3 regions of the Streptomyces sp. NPDC001027 genome follow, and region 3 is predicted to be linked to each of the others. Evidence: riboswitches for the same ligand, from Rfam matches in the RefSeq annotation. Region 3 holds a riboswitch; each other region holds the start of a gene.
What was found. A riboswitch is a leader RNA that binds a small molecule or an ion and turns the genes downstream of it on or off. The one in region 3 is predicted to bind cyclic di-AMP.
Positions count from the first base shown of each region.

Region 1: another riboswitch for cyclic di-AMP. It lies ahead of ABT300_RS35030 (M23 family metallopeptidase); the one in region 3 lies ahead of ABT300_RS33110 (M23 family metallopeptidase).
Region 2: another riboswitch for cyclic di-AMP. It lies ahead of ABT300_RS10000 (transglycosylase family protein); the one in region 3 lies ahead of ABT300_RS33110 (M23 family metallopeptidase).

Region 1 covers NZ_JBEPBI010000223.1:1,683-5,467, reverse strand. Annotated here, with positions in the region: gene ABT300_RS35035 (M16 family metallopeptidase) at 1-985, shown strand, start outside; cyclic di-AMP (ydaO/yuaA leader) riboswitch at 1,226-1,392, shown strand; gene ABT300_RS35030 (M23 family metallopeptidase) at 1,407-2,162, shown strand; gene ABT300_RS35025 (GntR family transcriptional regulator) at 2,350-3,045, shown strand; gene ABT300_RS35020 (HPr family phosphocarrier protein) at 3,170-3,451, opposite strand; partial or broken gene ABT300_RS35015 (GNAT family N-acetyltransferase) at 3,630-3,785, shown strand, end outside.
Region 2 covers NZ_JBEPBI010000023.1:19,175-22,959, reverse strand. Annotated here, with positions in the region: gene eno (phosphopyruvate hydratase) at 1-720, opposite strand, end outside; gene ABT300_RS10000 (transglycosylase family protein) at 1,195-1,902, opposite strand; cyclic di-AMP (ydaO/yuaA leader) riboswitch at 1,906-2,086, opposite strand; gene ABT300_RS09995 (LysM peptidoglycan-binding domain-containing protein) at 2,292-3,356, opposite strand; gene ABT300_RS09990 (cytochrome P450 family protein) at 3,633-3,785, opposite strand, start outside.
Region 3 covers NZ_JBEPBI010000191.1:5,870-9,654, forward strand. Annotated here, with positions in the region: gene ABT300_RS33105 (alpha-galactosidase) at 1-1,635, shown strand, start outside; cyclic di-AMP (ydaO/yuaA leader) riboswitch at 1,940-2,097, shown strand; gene ABT300_RS33110 (M23 family metallopeptidase) at 2,102-3,070, shown strand; gene ABT300_RS33115 (DUF6250 domain-containing protein) at 3,323-3,785, shown strand, end outside.

The DNA.
Region 1 (3,785 bases), on a different contig from region 3:
CGCCGACAGCGAGGTCGAGCGCCTCGTGCGCAACCGCCTGGACGAGATCCCGCACGAGCTGGCCAACCCCTCCCGGCGCGCCGCCAAGGAGCTCTCGAAGGAGCTGTTCCCGGCCACCGCCCGCATGTCGCGTCCGCGCCAGGGCACCGCCGAGACGGTCGAGAAGATCGACTCCGCGGCCGTCCGCGCCTTCTACGACAAGCACGTCCGTCCGGCGACGGCCACCGCCGTCGTCGTCGGCGACCTCACCGGCGTCGACCTGGACGCCCTCCTGGGCGACACCCTGGGCGCCTGGACGGGCTCCGCCGCCGAGCCGCGGCCCGTGCCGCCGGTGACCGCCGACGACGCCGGCCGGGTCGTCATCGTGGACCGCCCGGGGGCCGTCCAGACGCAGCTGCTGATCGGCCGGATCGGCGCCGACCGGCACGACCGTGTGTGGCCCGCCCAGGTGCTCGGCACCTACTGCCTCGGCGGCACCCTCACCTCCCGTCTGGACCGCGTCCTGCGTGAGGAGAAGGGCTACACCTACGGCGTTCGCGCCTTCGGGCAGGTCCTTTTGTCCGCGCCGGACGGCTCGGGCGCCGCGATGCTCGCCATCAGCGGTTCCGTCGACACCCCGAACACCGGTCCTGCGCTGGACGACCTGTGGAAGGTGCTGCGCACCCTCGCCGCCGAGGGGCTGACCGACGCCGAGCGCGACGTCGCCGTGCAGAACCTGGTCGGGGTGGCGCCGCTGAAGTACGAGACCGCGGCGGCCGTCGCGAGCACGCTGGCCGACCAGGTCGAACAGCACCTGCCCGACGACTACCAGGCGACTCTGTACCAGCAGCTCGCCGCGACCGGCACGGTGGAGGCCACCGCGGCGGCCGTGAACGCCTTCCCGGTGGACCGTCTGGTGACGGTCCTGGTGGGCGACGCGGCCCAGATCAAGGCGCCCGTCGAGGCCCTCGGCATCGGCGAGGTGAAGGTCGTGTCCGCCGAGTAGCCGACAAGCCGAGCCGACAAGCCGAGTAGCCGTGGATCGCGGCGGCAACGGCACGCACGCGCAGAGGCCCTGGTCGACCGAGCGTCACCAGGGCTTCTGTTTGTCCGAATTGGGGTGGACGTGGCCTGTCTGCACTGTGGGATGCGCTACAAAAACCGTGATCCGTTTGAGGATTGATCCCTTCGCCGCTTAGCTTCATCCGGGCTGTCCGTCAGGCACTGCGCCGCAAGCTGCGGCACCGGACAGTCATCGCCGAGTCCCCGTACGGCGCGAGCCAGGGGAGCCGGGGACCCACTTGTGAAGTCCCTGGGGTGAATCGGACGCCCGCGTGCACACGAGGGGGTCCGTAGGAGACCTTCCTGCTCCGAACCCGTCAGCTAACCCGGTAGGCGAGAGGGAAGGAAAGGACACCTCTGACTTCATGGCGTTCACCTGCGCCACCGGGAAGCACCGCCGGCCCAGCCGGATGCAGCGTTCCACCGCTCGCGCGGTCGGCGTGGCGGCGCTCACCAGTACCGGTGTGATGGCCTCCGTCGCCTCCACCCAGGCCTTCGCGGCCGAGCCCACCCCCGAACAGACCGGTCTGATCCCGGTCGTCACGGCCGGCGAGTCCGTGGCCGAGTCGGTCGCCGACCAGGTCGACGAGCAGGTCGCCGCGCAGAAGAAGGCGGCTTTCGAGGAGGCCGCCCGCCAGGCCGCCGCGAAGAAGGCCGTGGAGGAGCGCGAGGCACGCGTGCGTGCCGCCCGTGAGGCCGAGCGCAAGCTTCTCAACACCTTCGTGTCGCCGATCACCGGCTCCTACGTCTCCACCGGCTACCAGGCCAGCAGCTCGCTGTGGTCCTCCGGCAGCCACACCGGCGTCGACTTCCACGCGGCCAGCGGCACCACCGTGCACGCGGTCGGCTTCGGCACCGTGGTCGAGGCGGGCTGGGGCGGCGCCTACGGCAACCAGGTCGTCATGAAGATGAACGACGGGACGTACACGCAGTACGGTCACCTGTCGTCCATCGAGGTGTCGGTGGGCCAGACGGTCACCCCGGGCCAGCGCATCGGGCTGTCCGGCGCGACCGGCAACGTCACCGGAGCGCATCTGCACTTCGAGGCGCGCACGACCCCCGAGTACGGCTCGGACATCGATCCGGTCGCCTATCTCCGCAAGCACGGCGTCAACGTCTGACGCCCGACGGCGACAGATCGTTCGGCCCCGGCCCCTCGGCCGGGGCTTTCGCCGTTTTCGGGGCCCCGCTGTCCAAAAAATATCCCTGGATTCCGGCTCCCCGTCGGAAATTCCCGCTCATTGCAATAGAGTCACGGAACACACGTCAACCGTCGACGTTTCACGGGGATTAAGGCGGAGGTCCGTCATGCGAATTCCGGCGCACTCGGTGTGCACGGCCGTCCGGGACGACATCGTCGCGGGTGTCTACGAACGCGGCAGCCGCCTCACCGAGGAACTCCTCGCCCGCCGCTACGGCGTCTCGCGCGTCCCGGTCCGCGAGGCGCTGCGCACCCTGGAGGCCGAGGGCTTCGTCGTCACCCGGCGGCACGCGGGCGCGTGCGTGGCGGAGCCCACCGAGCAGGAGGCGGCCGACCTGCTGGAGATGCGGTTGCTGCTGGAGCCGCTCGGCGCCTCCCGGGCCGCCCAGCGGCGCACGGAGGCCCATCTGAAGGTGCTGCGCGGGCTCGTCCGGCTGGGTCAGGAGCGGGCCAGGAGGGGCAACAGCGAGGATCTGCGCTCCTTGGGGGGCTGGTTCCACGAGACGCTCGCCCAGGCCTCCGGAAGCCCTGCCCTCGCGTCGATGCTCACCCAGCTCCGGCACAAGATCGCCTGGATGTACGCGGTGGAGGCGCCGGCCGACCCCGTGGAGTCCTGGGCGGAGCACGGCGCGATCGTCGACGCGGTGACGCGCGGCGACGGGGAGCGCGCGCGGGCGGTCACCGCGCTGCACACCGAGCGCGCGACCCTCGCGCACCGGCTGCGCTTTTCCAAAGGGCCGGAGCGGGCCGATCGTGTGAGGACTTCGCAACCTCCCGTAAACATGACGGGTCTGCGGCATTAACACGGGAGCCGTATACAAAGAAGGAGTAATTCGAGGGGGATTATTTCTGCTGCCTGTGCACGGGAAATGCGAAGGGCTCGCCCGATAATTCGGACGAGCCCTTCACCGCATAACGCGGCGGTGCTCAGACGGTCTCGGGGAGTTCCTCGAGGCCTTCGGCGACCAGCTTCGCCAGCCGGTCGAGCGCGGCGTCCGCGCCCTCGGCGTCGGAGGCGAGGACGATCTCCTCGCCTCCCTGGGCGCCGAGGCCGAGAACGGCCAGCATGGAGGCCGCGTTGACGGGGTTGCCGTCGGCCTTGGCGATCGTCACGGGGATGCCTGCGGCCGTGGCGGCCCGGACGAAGATGGAAGCGGGGCGGGCGTGGAGGCCCTCGGCCCAGCCGACGTTGACGCGGCGCTCAGCCATGTGATGCTGCCCTTCGGTGTCTCAGGTTGTCTAGACCAGTGTTCCACATGTGACGCGGATGAGGGACGGTCCCTGGGTGTCCCGTCACCATGCGGTCGCCGGATCGCGGCCTCGACCCGGCGTGCGCCCTCCAGACTGCCTCGCGCCGTTGTCGGAAGCGAGCCGTAGTCTGGGCCCCATGCAGAGCGCGTCGGACCGGCACGAGTACCCCGCCCACTGGGAGGCCGACGTCGTGCTGCGCGACGGCGGCGCCGCGCGCGTCCGCCCGATCACCGTCGACGACGCCGAGCGCCTGGTCAGCTTCTACGAGCAGGTGTCGGACGAGTCGAAGTAC
Region 2 (3,785 bases), on a different contig from region 3:
CGCGATCTGCTCGCCGGGGACGTAACCGGCCTGCTGGATGGCCTCGATGATGAGGTCGAGCGCGGCGCGGTTGGACTCGAGGTTCGGGGCGAAGCCGCCCTCGTCGCCGAGGCCGGTGGACAGGCCCTTGGTCTTCAGCACCTTCTTGAGGGTGTGGTAGACCTCGGCGCCCCAGCGCAGCGCCTCGGAGAAGGACTCCGCGCCGATCGGGGCGATCATGAACTCCTGGATGTCCACGTTGGAGTCGGCGTGCGAGCCGCCGTTCAGGATGTTCATCATCGGAACGGGCAGCAGGTGCGCGTTCGGGCCGCCCAGGTAGCGGAAGAGCGGGAGGTCGCTGGCCTCGGAGGCGGCGTGGGCGACGGCGAGCGAGACGCCGAGGATCGCGTTGGCGCCGAGGGAGCCCTTGTTGTCGGTGGCGTCCAGGTCGAACATGGCCTGGTCGATCAGGCGCTGCTCGGTGGCGTCGTAGCCGACGAGCTCCGGGCCGATCTGCTCGATGACGGCGAGGACGGCCTTCTCGACGCCCTTGCCCTGGTAGCGGTTCGGGTCACCGTCGCGCAGCTCGATGGCCTCGAAGGCGCCCGTGGAGGCGCCGGACGGGACGGCGGCACGACCCGTGCTGCCGTCGTCGAGGCCGACCTCGACCTCGACCGTGGGGTTGCCTCGGGAGTCCAGGATTTCCCGGGCTACGACGACGTCGATGGACGGCACGAGCATCTCCTTCATGGGATGTGACGCTGAAAGTGCGCGGCGCGTGGCCTTGCGCCTAGAGCCTAACCGTCTGCGGAGCGTCGGCCACCGACCGACCGTCCCGTGGACGGACTGACCGTACACATTGTTCCTGTCCGGAACAAAGCGGCGGGGGAAAGCCGTCCGAAAGACCGCGGAAACAGTGCGCGAAACCGGGCGGGCGGCCGTCCGGCAGGGGCGGGCGGACGATTGTCGGCGGGGGCGGGGCGGGCGGCTGCCCGAAGGGCCGGGCGGGCGCTGCCCGACGGGTGCAAGAAAAACCCCGTCCCGGTGCGTACGGGGGAACACGCACCGGGACGGGGAGCCCGTGGGGGGTGGGGGGAGGCAGGGGACCTTCACGCGGCCCTCGGGCAGCGGCCTTCACCGGGAGAGCGCTGCGGCTTCGCCGGCGTCGGCATCGACGTCGGCATCGACGTCAGCGCCGACATCGGCAGCCGGCTGTCACTTCAGGTGCAGCTGCTGACCCGGGTAGATGAGGTCGGCGTCCTGGACGATGTCCTTGTTCAGCTGGAACAGCTTCTGCCAGCCGCCCTTGACCTTGTGCTTCTCGGCGATGGAGCTGAGGGTGTCGCCCTTGACGACCTTGTACTCGCCGTCGCCCTTCTTGACCTTCTCGCCGGTCGGGGTGGTGACCGTCTTGGACTTCTTGGCGGCCGCCGGACGGTCGGTGGAGCGGGAGCTGCTCTTCTGCTCGGTGGAGCGGGAGCTGCTGCTGTCCGACGAGCCGGAGGAGCTGGAGGAGCCCGAGTTCGAGGAGGCGCCGCCGCCGTCGTAGGAGGCGCCCGACAGACCCTTGCCGCAGACCGGCCAGGCGCCCTTGCCCTGACCCGCGAGGACCTTCTCGCCGATGGCTATCTGCTGGGCCTTGGAGGCCTGGTTGGCCTGCGAGGCGTACTGCGTGCCGCCGTACGCGGCCCAGGTGGAGGACGAGAACTGCAGGCCGCCGTAGTAGCCGTTGCCGGTGTTGATGGACCAGTCGCCGCCGGACTCGCACTGGGCGACCGCGTCCCACTCGGAGGCGGTGGCGGCGGAGGCGTTGCCGGCCGCCAGCAGCGGGGCGGCGATGGCGACGCCGGTGACACCGGCGAGAGCGGCGGCGCGGGTGGCCTTGGACGGACGACGGTGCTTGCCCTTACCGGAAAACAGCATGGTGGATCCCCTCACCGACGCCTGCGAGGTGAGCTGTCGGGTTCGGGCCAAGTGAGTTGCCCGGCCGCTCCTCCGTCGGAGACCTCGCTCCGTGGAGGGGTGGCTTCACCCCAAGCCGCTCCGGTGACTTCCCGGTGCGGCACTTACCTGGGTCCCCCGCTCCTGCCTACGGCGCTTGACGCGACGACTGTTCCCGGGCAGCCGCTGGCAGGATTCGGCGTTGCGACGGCCGGGGCTCGGGTTGCCGAGCGGTCACGACCGTAGACACGCGATCCGCGGAATTTCAAAGACGATCAGGGCTTCTGAGACTCATCCCACACTTTCGCCAAATCGGACATTCGGCGCGAAGCGTGACGTGAACTCCCGCTGTTTTTCTTGGGCTTTGCGCCCTATTGGACCCCTGTGTCGAGGGTCTGACCGGGGGTGATGTCGCTCGGGTCGGGGCCGATGACGTCCTTGTTCTCGGCGTAGAGGGCACGCCATCCGCCGTGCAGGCCAAGGGAGTCGGCGATGGAGGCGAGGGAGTCGCCCTCCTGGACGACATAGCCGGCCGCGGCATGCCGCCCCGTCGAGGCGGTGGACGCACCGCCGGTCCCGGCGTCGGCGCCCTCGGCCGCCGGCTCGTCGGCCGTGGTGCCGCGATGGCGGCCGGAGCCGAGTGCGCCGGTGTCGACGAGGTTCCAGGAACCCACATCCTGGACCGACTTGTCCGAGTCGTCCGCATCCGGAGTCCCCGAGGTCGAGCCGTCGGCCGCCTGCGGGTCGCCCTGACGGCCGGCCCCGCCGGAGTCGCCGGAGGCGGCAGAAGGGGACGATGGGGACGAAGGGGATGAAGGCGACGCAGAGGGTGAACTCAAGGAATCGCCGGACGAGTCGGACGATGCGGATGATCCCGTCGATCCGGTCGATCCGGCTGATCCGGTCGAACCGCTGGAGCCGGTCGAGTCGCCGCCGGAATCCGAAGAACCCGAGGAGCCCGAAGAACCCGACAGCCCTCGCGACAGGTCCGACAAACCCGATGAGCCGGACGAACCCGAAGAATCGCCCGCCACTCCGGTGTCCACGGCCAGCGCGCCGTTCTCCTTGGTGAGCCCGGAGGTCAGCCCGCACGTGCCCCACGCGCCGACGCCCTTCGCCGCGAGCACCTTCTGGGCCACGGCGATCTGCTGGTTACGGCTGGCCAGGTCGGGGCTCGCCGCGTAGTCGAGTCCGCCGTAGGCGTTCCAGTCCTGCTGGGTGAGGCTCAGACCGCCGGACTCGCCGCCGGCGCCGTCGGCACTCCACGAGCCCCCGGTCTCGCACTGCGCCACCTTGTCCCACACGGTGCCGTCCGCGGCGCTCGCACCGGAGGCGGCGAGCAGCGGGATGGCGATGGCGGAGCCGGTCACCCCGGCCGCGACGAGCAGCGCGGGCGCCTGGCGGGGGCGACGGTGACGACCGTTCCCGGAGAGCATGCGAGGGCCTTTCTCTGGACAGCAGTGCCGGCGCGGGCGAGTGAGCTGACGCGTCGCGCTGACGAGTGAACGTATCGGCAGACGATCACTTGTCACAAGTTAATGCCGCGCAGATCACGTGAAGATCACAGACTTGAGGATCGGTCACCTTTACTCCGTCGTATGGTCACAATCCGGGCTGACACCCGGTCAGACCTCCTGGTCGGACGGCCCGGTCAGACCCCTCCGGTCAGACCCCTCCGGTCAGATCAGACCCGTCACGGGCCGACGGATCCGTCACGGGCCGACGGATCCGTCGGACGCCGGGCCAGGCGCGGGCTTGGGGGCGGGGGCGGGGGCGAACTCGACCGGCAGCGTGCGCAGGCCGCGCATGATGAGGCCGCCGCGCCACCTCAACTCCGCCGGTTCCACGGCCAGTCGGAGGTCGGG
Region 3 (3,785 bases):
GACTCGGCCACCTGGACCCTGCCCGAGCGGGACGACTGGCGGCTGTCCCAGCTGCACGGCCGCTGGGCCGCCGAGTCGCAGCTCGCGCGCACCCCGCTCGGCCCCGGCGAGACGGTCATCGGCAGCCGCCGCGGCCACACCGGCCACCAGCACCTGCCCTGGGTCGCCCTCGACGCCGACGCCACCGAGGAGCGCGGCGAGGTCTACGGCTGCGCCCTCGGCTGGTCGGGCTCCTGGCGGATCGCCGTCGCCCGGCTCCCCGACGCACGCGTGCAGATCACCGGCGGAGCCGGGTACGACGACTCGGGTCTGCTGCGCCTCGCGGCGGGCGAGTCCTTCACCACGCCGGTCTTCGCCGGTCTGTGGAGCGACGGCGGCTTCGGCGGGGCGAGCCGTGCCTGGCACGCCTACCAGCGGGCCCATGTCGTCCCGGACGCCGGGCAGGACCGGCCGGTGCTGTTCAACTCCTGGGAGGCCACCTACTTCGACATCTCCGAGGAGCAGCAGGCGACCCTCGCCCGGCGCGCCGCGGCGATCGGCGTCGAACTCTTCGTGGTGGACGACGGCTGGTTCGGGGCCCGTACCGGCGACCACGCCGGGCTCGGCGACTGGCAGCCCAACCCGGACCGCTTCCCGAACGGGCTGAAGCCCCTCGCCGACTACGTGCGCGCCCTCGGCATGCAGTTCGGCATCTGGGTCGAGCCCGAGATGGTCAACCCGGACAGCGACCTCTACCGGGCGCACCCGGACTGGGTGCAGTTCCAACCGGGACGAAAGCGGACGGAGTTCCGCAATCAGCTCATGCTGAACCTCGCGCGCGAGGACGTCCAGGAGTACCTCTGGGAGCAGCTCGACGGGCTCCTGTCGAGCGCGCCGATCGACTACGTCAAGTGGGACTTCAACCGCTGCTTCACCGACGCGGGCTGGCCGGACGACCCCTATCCGCAACGTCTGTGGGTCGACCACGTACGGGCCCTGTACGCCCTCCTGGACCGGCTGCGGGCGGCCCACCCCGGCGTCGCCTTCGAGTCCTGCTCGGGCGGCGGCGGGCGCGTGGACCTGGGGATCATGAGCCGCACCGACCAGGTGTGGACCTCCGACAACACCGACCCGCTGGACCGGCTCGACATCCAGCACGGCTTCAGTCAGATCCACCCCGCCCGGGTGATGGCCGCGTGGGTCACCGACAGCCCCAACACACAGCTCAACGGGCGGGTCAGCTCGCTGCGCTTCCGGTTCGTCAGCGCCATGGCCGGGGTGCTCGGCGTCGGCGGGGACCTTGCCGAGTGGAGCGAGGAGGAGCTCGCCGAGGCGCGCCGGTGGGTGGACCTCTACAAGGACGTCCGGACGCTCGTGCAGCAGGGCGACCTGTACCGGCTGCGGCCGCCGGGGGCCGGCCTGAGCGCCGTCCAGTACGTGCTCGGCGACGAGACGGTCGTCCTGGCCTGGCTCCAGGCCCAGCGGTTCGGGGAGCCCGTCCCGGCGCTGCGGCTGCGCGGACTCGACCCGACGGCGTCGTACGAATGCCGTGAAACGGGAGAAGTGCACCGAGGGGCGGTGCTCCTGCACCACGGGCTGCGGACCGGACTGCGGGGCGATCTCGATGCGACGGTTATCCGCCTGCGTCGCATCTGAGGTTTCTGTCCGAATTGGATTCTTCGTGATAACTCGCTCTGGAATAAAGAAAGCTGGAGCAACGTCACGTGAGCAGCGTCATATCCGTGACCGTACGTCGCCCGTCATGTTCACGTAATTCATGTGGATTTACCGGGTGCTTGACCCAATAGGGCTGTTTTGATTCACGGAGGGTGACCGGGAATTCTCGCGGCGGATCAAGAGAAACGCCGTGGCGGTGCAACCTTTGCTTGTCCCTGTGCGTCCCGGTCGCTTACGTTCCACACCAATCCGGACGGACGCCCAATCCTGCCGCCGCCCGGAATCCGCACACCCACCCGTACCCGGCAGGAGCGGGGGACCCACAGGCACGACCGCCTGTTCCGGTCCCGGAACAGGCTCGGGGTAAAGCCGCGTCCCGACGCGGCCGGACATCTCCAGTCCGCACCCGACAGCTCACCTCGCAGGCGCCGGAGAGGAATTCGTCATGCCCGCGAAGGGTAAGCACCGTCGTCCCAAGGCCCAGCGCCTCACCCGTTCCATAGCCGCCGCCGGTACCGGCGGGGCCGCGCTCGCCCTTCCGCTCATGGCCGCCTCCGGCGCCCACGCGGCCACTCCCGAGTCCGCGTCCCAGGCCGTCTCGCAGGCGGTCGCGCAGACCGTCTCCCAGAAGTCCGCGCAGGCCGCCCCGGCGGCCCGCAAGACCGCCGCCGTCACGACCTACACCGTGCGCTCCGGCGACTGCCTCTCGAAGATCGCGACCGAGCAGCACGTCAGCGGCGGCTGGAAGAAGCTGTACCAGGACAACCGCGAGGCCGTCGGCACCGACCCCTCGCTGATCCACCCGGGCCTCGAGCTGTCGATCGGCGGGAAGGCCTCCGTCGGCGCACCCAAGTCGTCCGGGTCCTCGTCGCCCTCGTCGTCCTCCGCGGACTCCTCCTCGAAGTCGTCGCAGCCCTCGCAGCCCTCGAAGCCTTCGACGTCCACGTCGTCGTCCGCCGCCTCCACCGCGAAGACCGCGGCCCAGGCCGCCGAGAGCAGCACCGCCGACTTCACCCTGCCCGTGTCCGGCGCCACCGTCGGCACGCCGTACCACCAGTCGGGCAGCATGTGGTCCAGCGGCTACCACACCGGCGTCGACTTCGTCGTCCCGACCGGCACCCCGCTCAAGGCCGTCGGCGCGGGCACCGTCGTCTCCGCCGGCTGGGGAGGCGCCTACGGCAACCAGGTCGTCATCAAGCTGAACGACGGCTACTACGCCCAGTACGGCCACCTGTCCCAGCTCTCCGTCTCGGCCGGCCAGACGGTCGGCGTGGGCCAGCAGGTCGGACTCTCCGGCGCGACGGGCAACGTGACCGGACCGCACCTGCACTTCGAGATCCGCACCACGCCCGACTACGGCTCGGACGTCGACCCGCTCGCCTACCTCCGCTCCCACGGCGTCTCCGTCGGCTGATCCCCGCCGGCGACCCGCCCGACGCGCAGCCGAAGGCCGGACCCCGATCGCAAGATCCGGGGGCCGGCCTTCGGCGTGTCCGGTCGCGGTGTCGACAGGTGACGCCGGGACCGGAGAAAGTGGTCCGGTCAGATGGCAAGCGCTTTCATCGGCGGCCTCGGACCCGGTGGGACGCCGACCAGGCGTCGGCCCGGGAACAGCCGCTCGCGAAGCCGCCCCGCCGCCCCGGTCCGACCGAAGGAGACGCATCCCGTGACGACGACGCGCAGAGCATTAGGCGCACTCGCCGCCTCCGCCGCCCTGGCGGCGCTCGCCCCCTCGGCGACGGCGAGCGCCGCGCCCCGCCGCCGGCTCCTCGCCCACGACGACTTCCGGCACGGGCTCGGCCGGTGGGCCGTCGAACGGGAACAGGGCGGTACGGTCACCGCCTCCCGCGGGAGCCTCGAGATCGACGTGCCCGCCGGCGCGACCGTCTGGTTCAGGCGGCGGCTGGAGGGGCCGTACGTCATCGAGTACGTCGCCACGCCCGTCTCCGCGGGCGGACCCAACGACCGCGTCTCCGACCTCAACAACTTCTGGAACGCCGTCGACGTGCGCTCCCCGGACGATCTCTTCGCCACCCCGCGCGGCGGCGCCCTCGCGGAGTACGACCACCTGAGGACGTACTACGTCGGCTACGGCGCCAACGGCAACACCACGACCAGGCTGCGCCGTT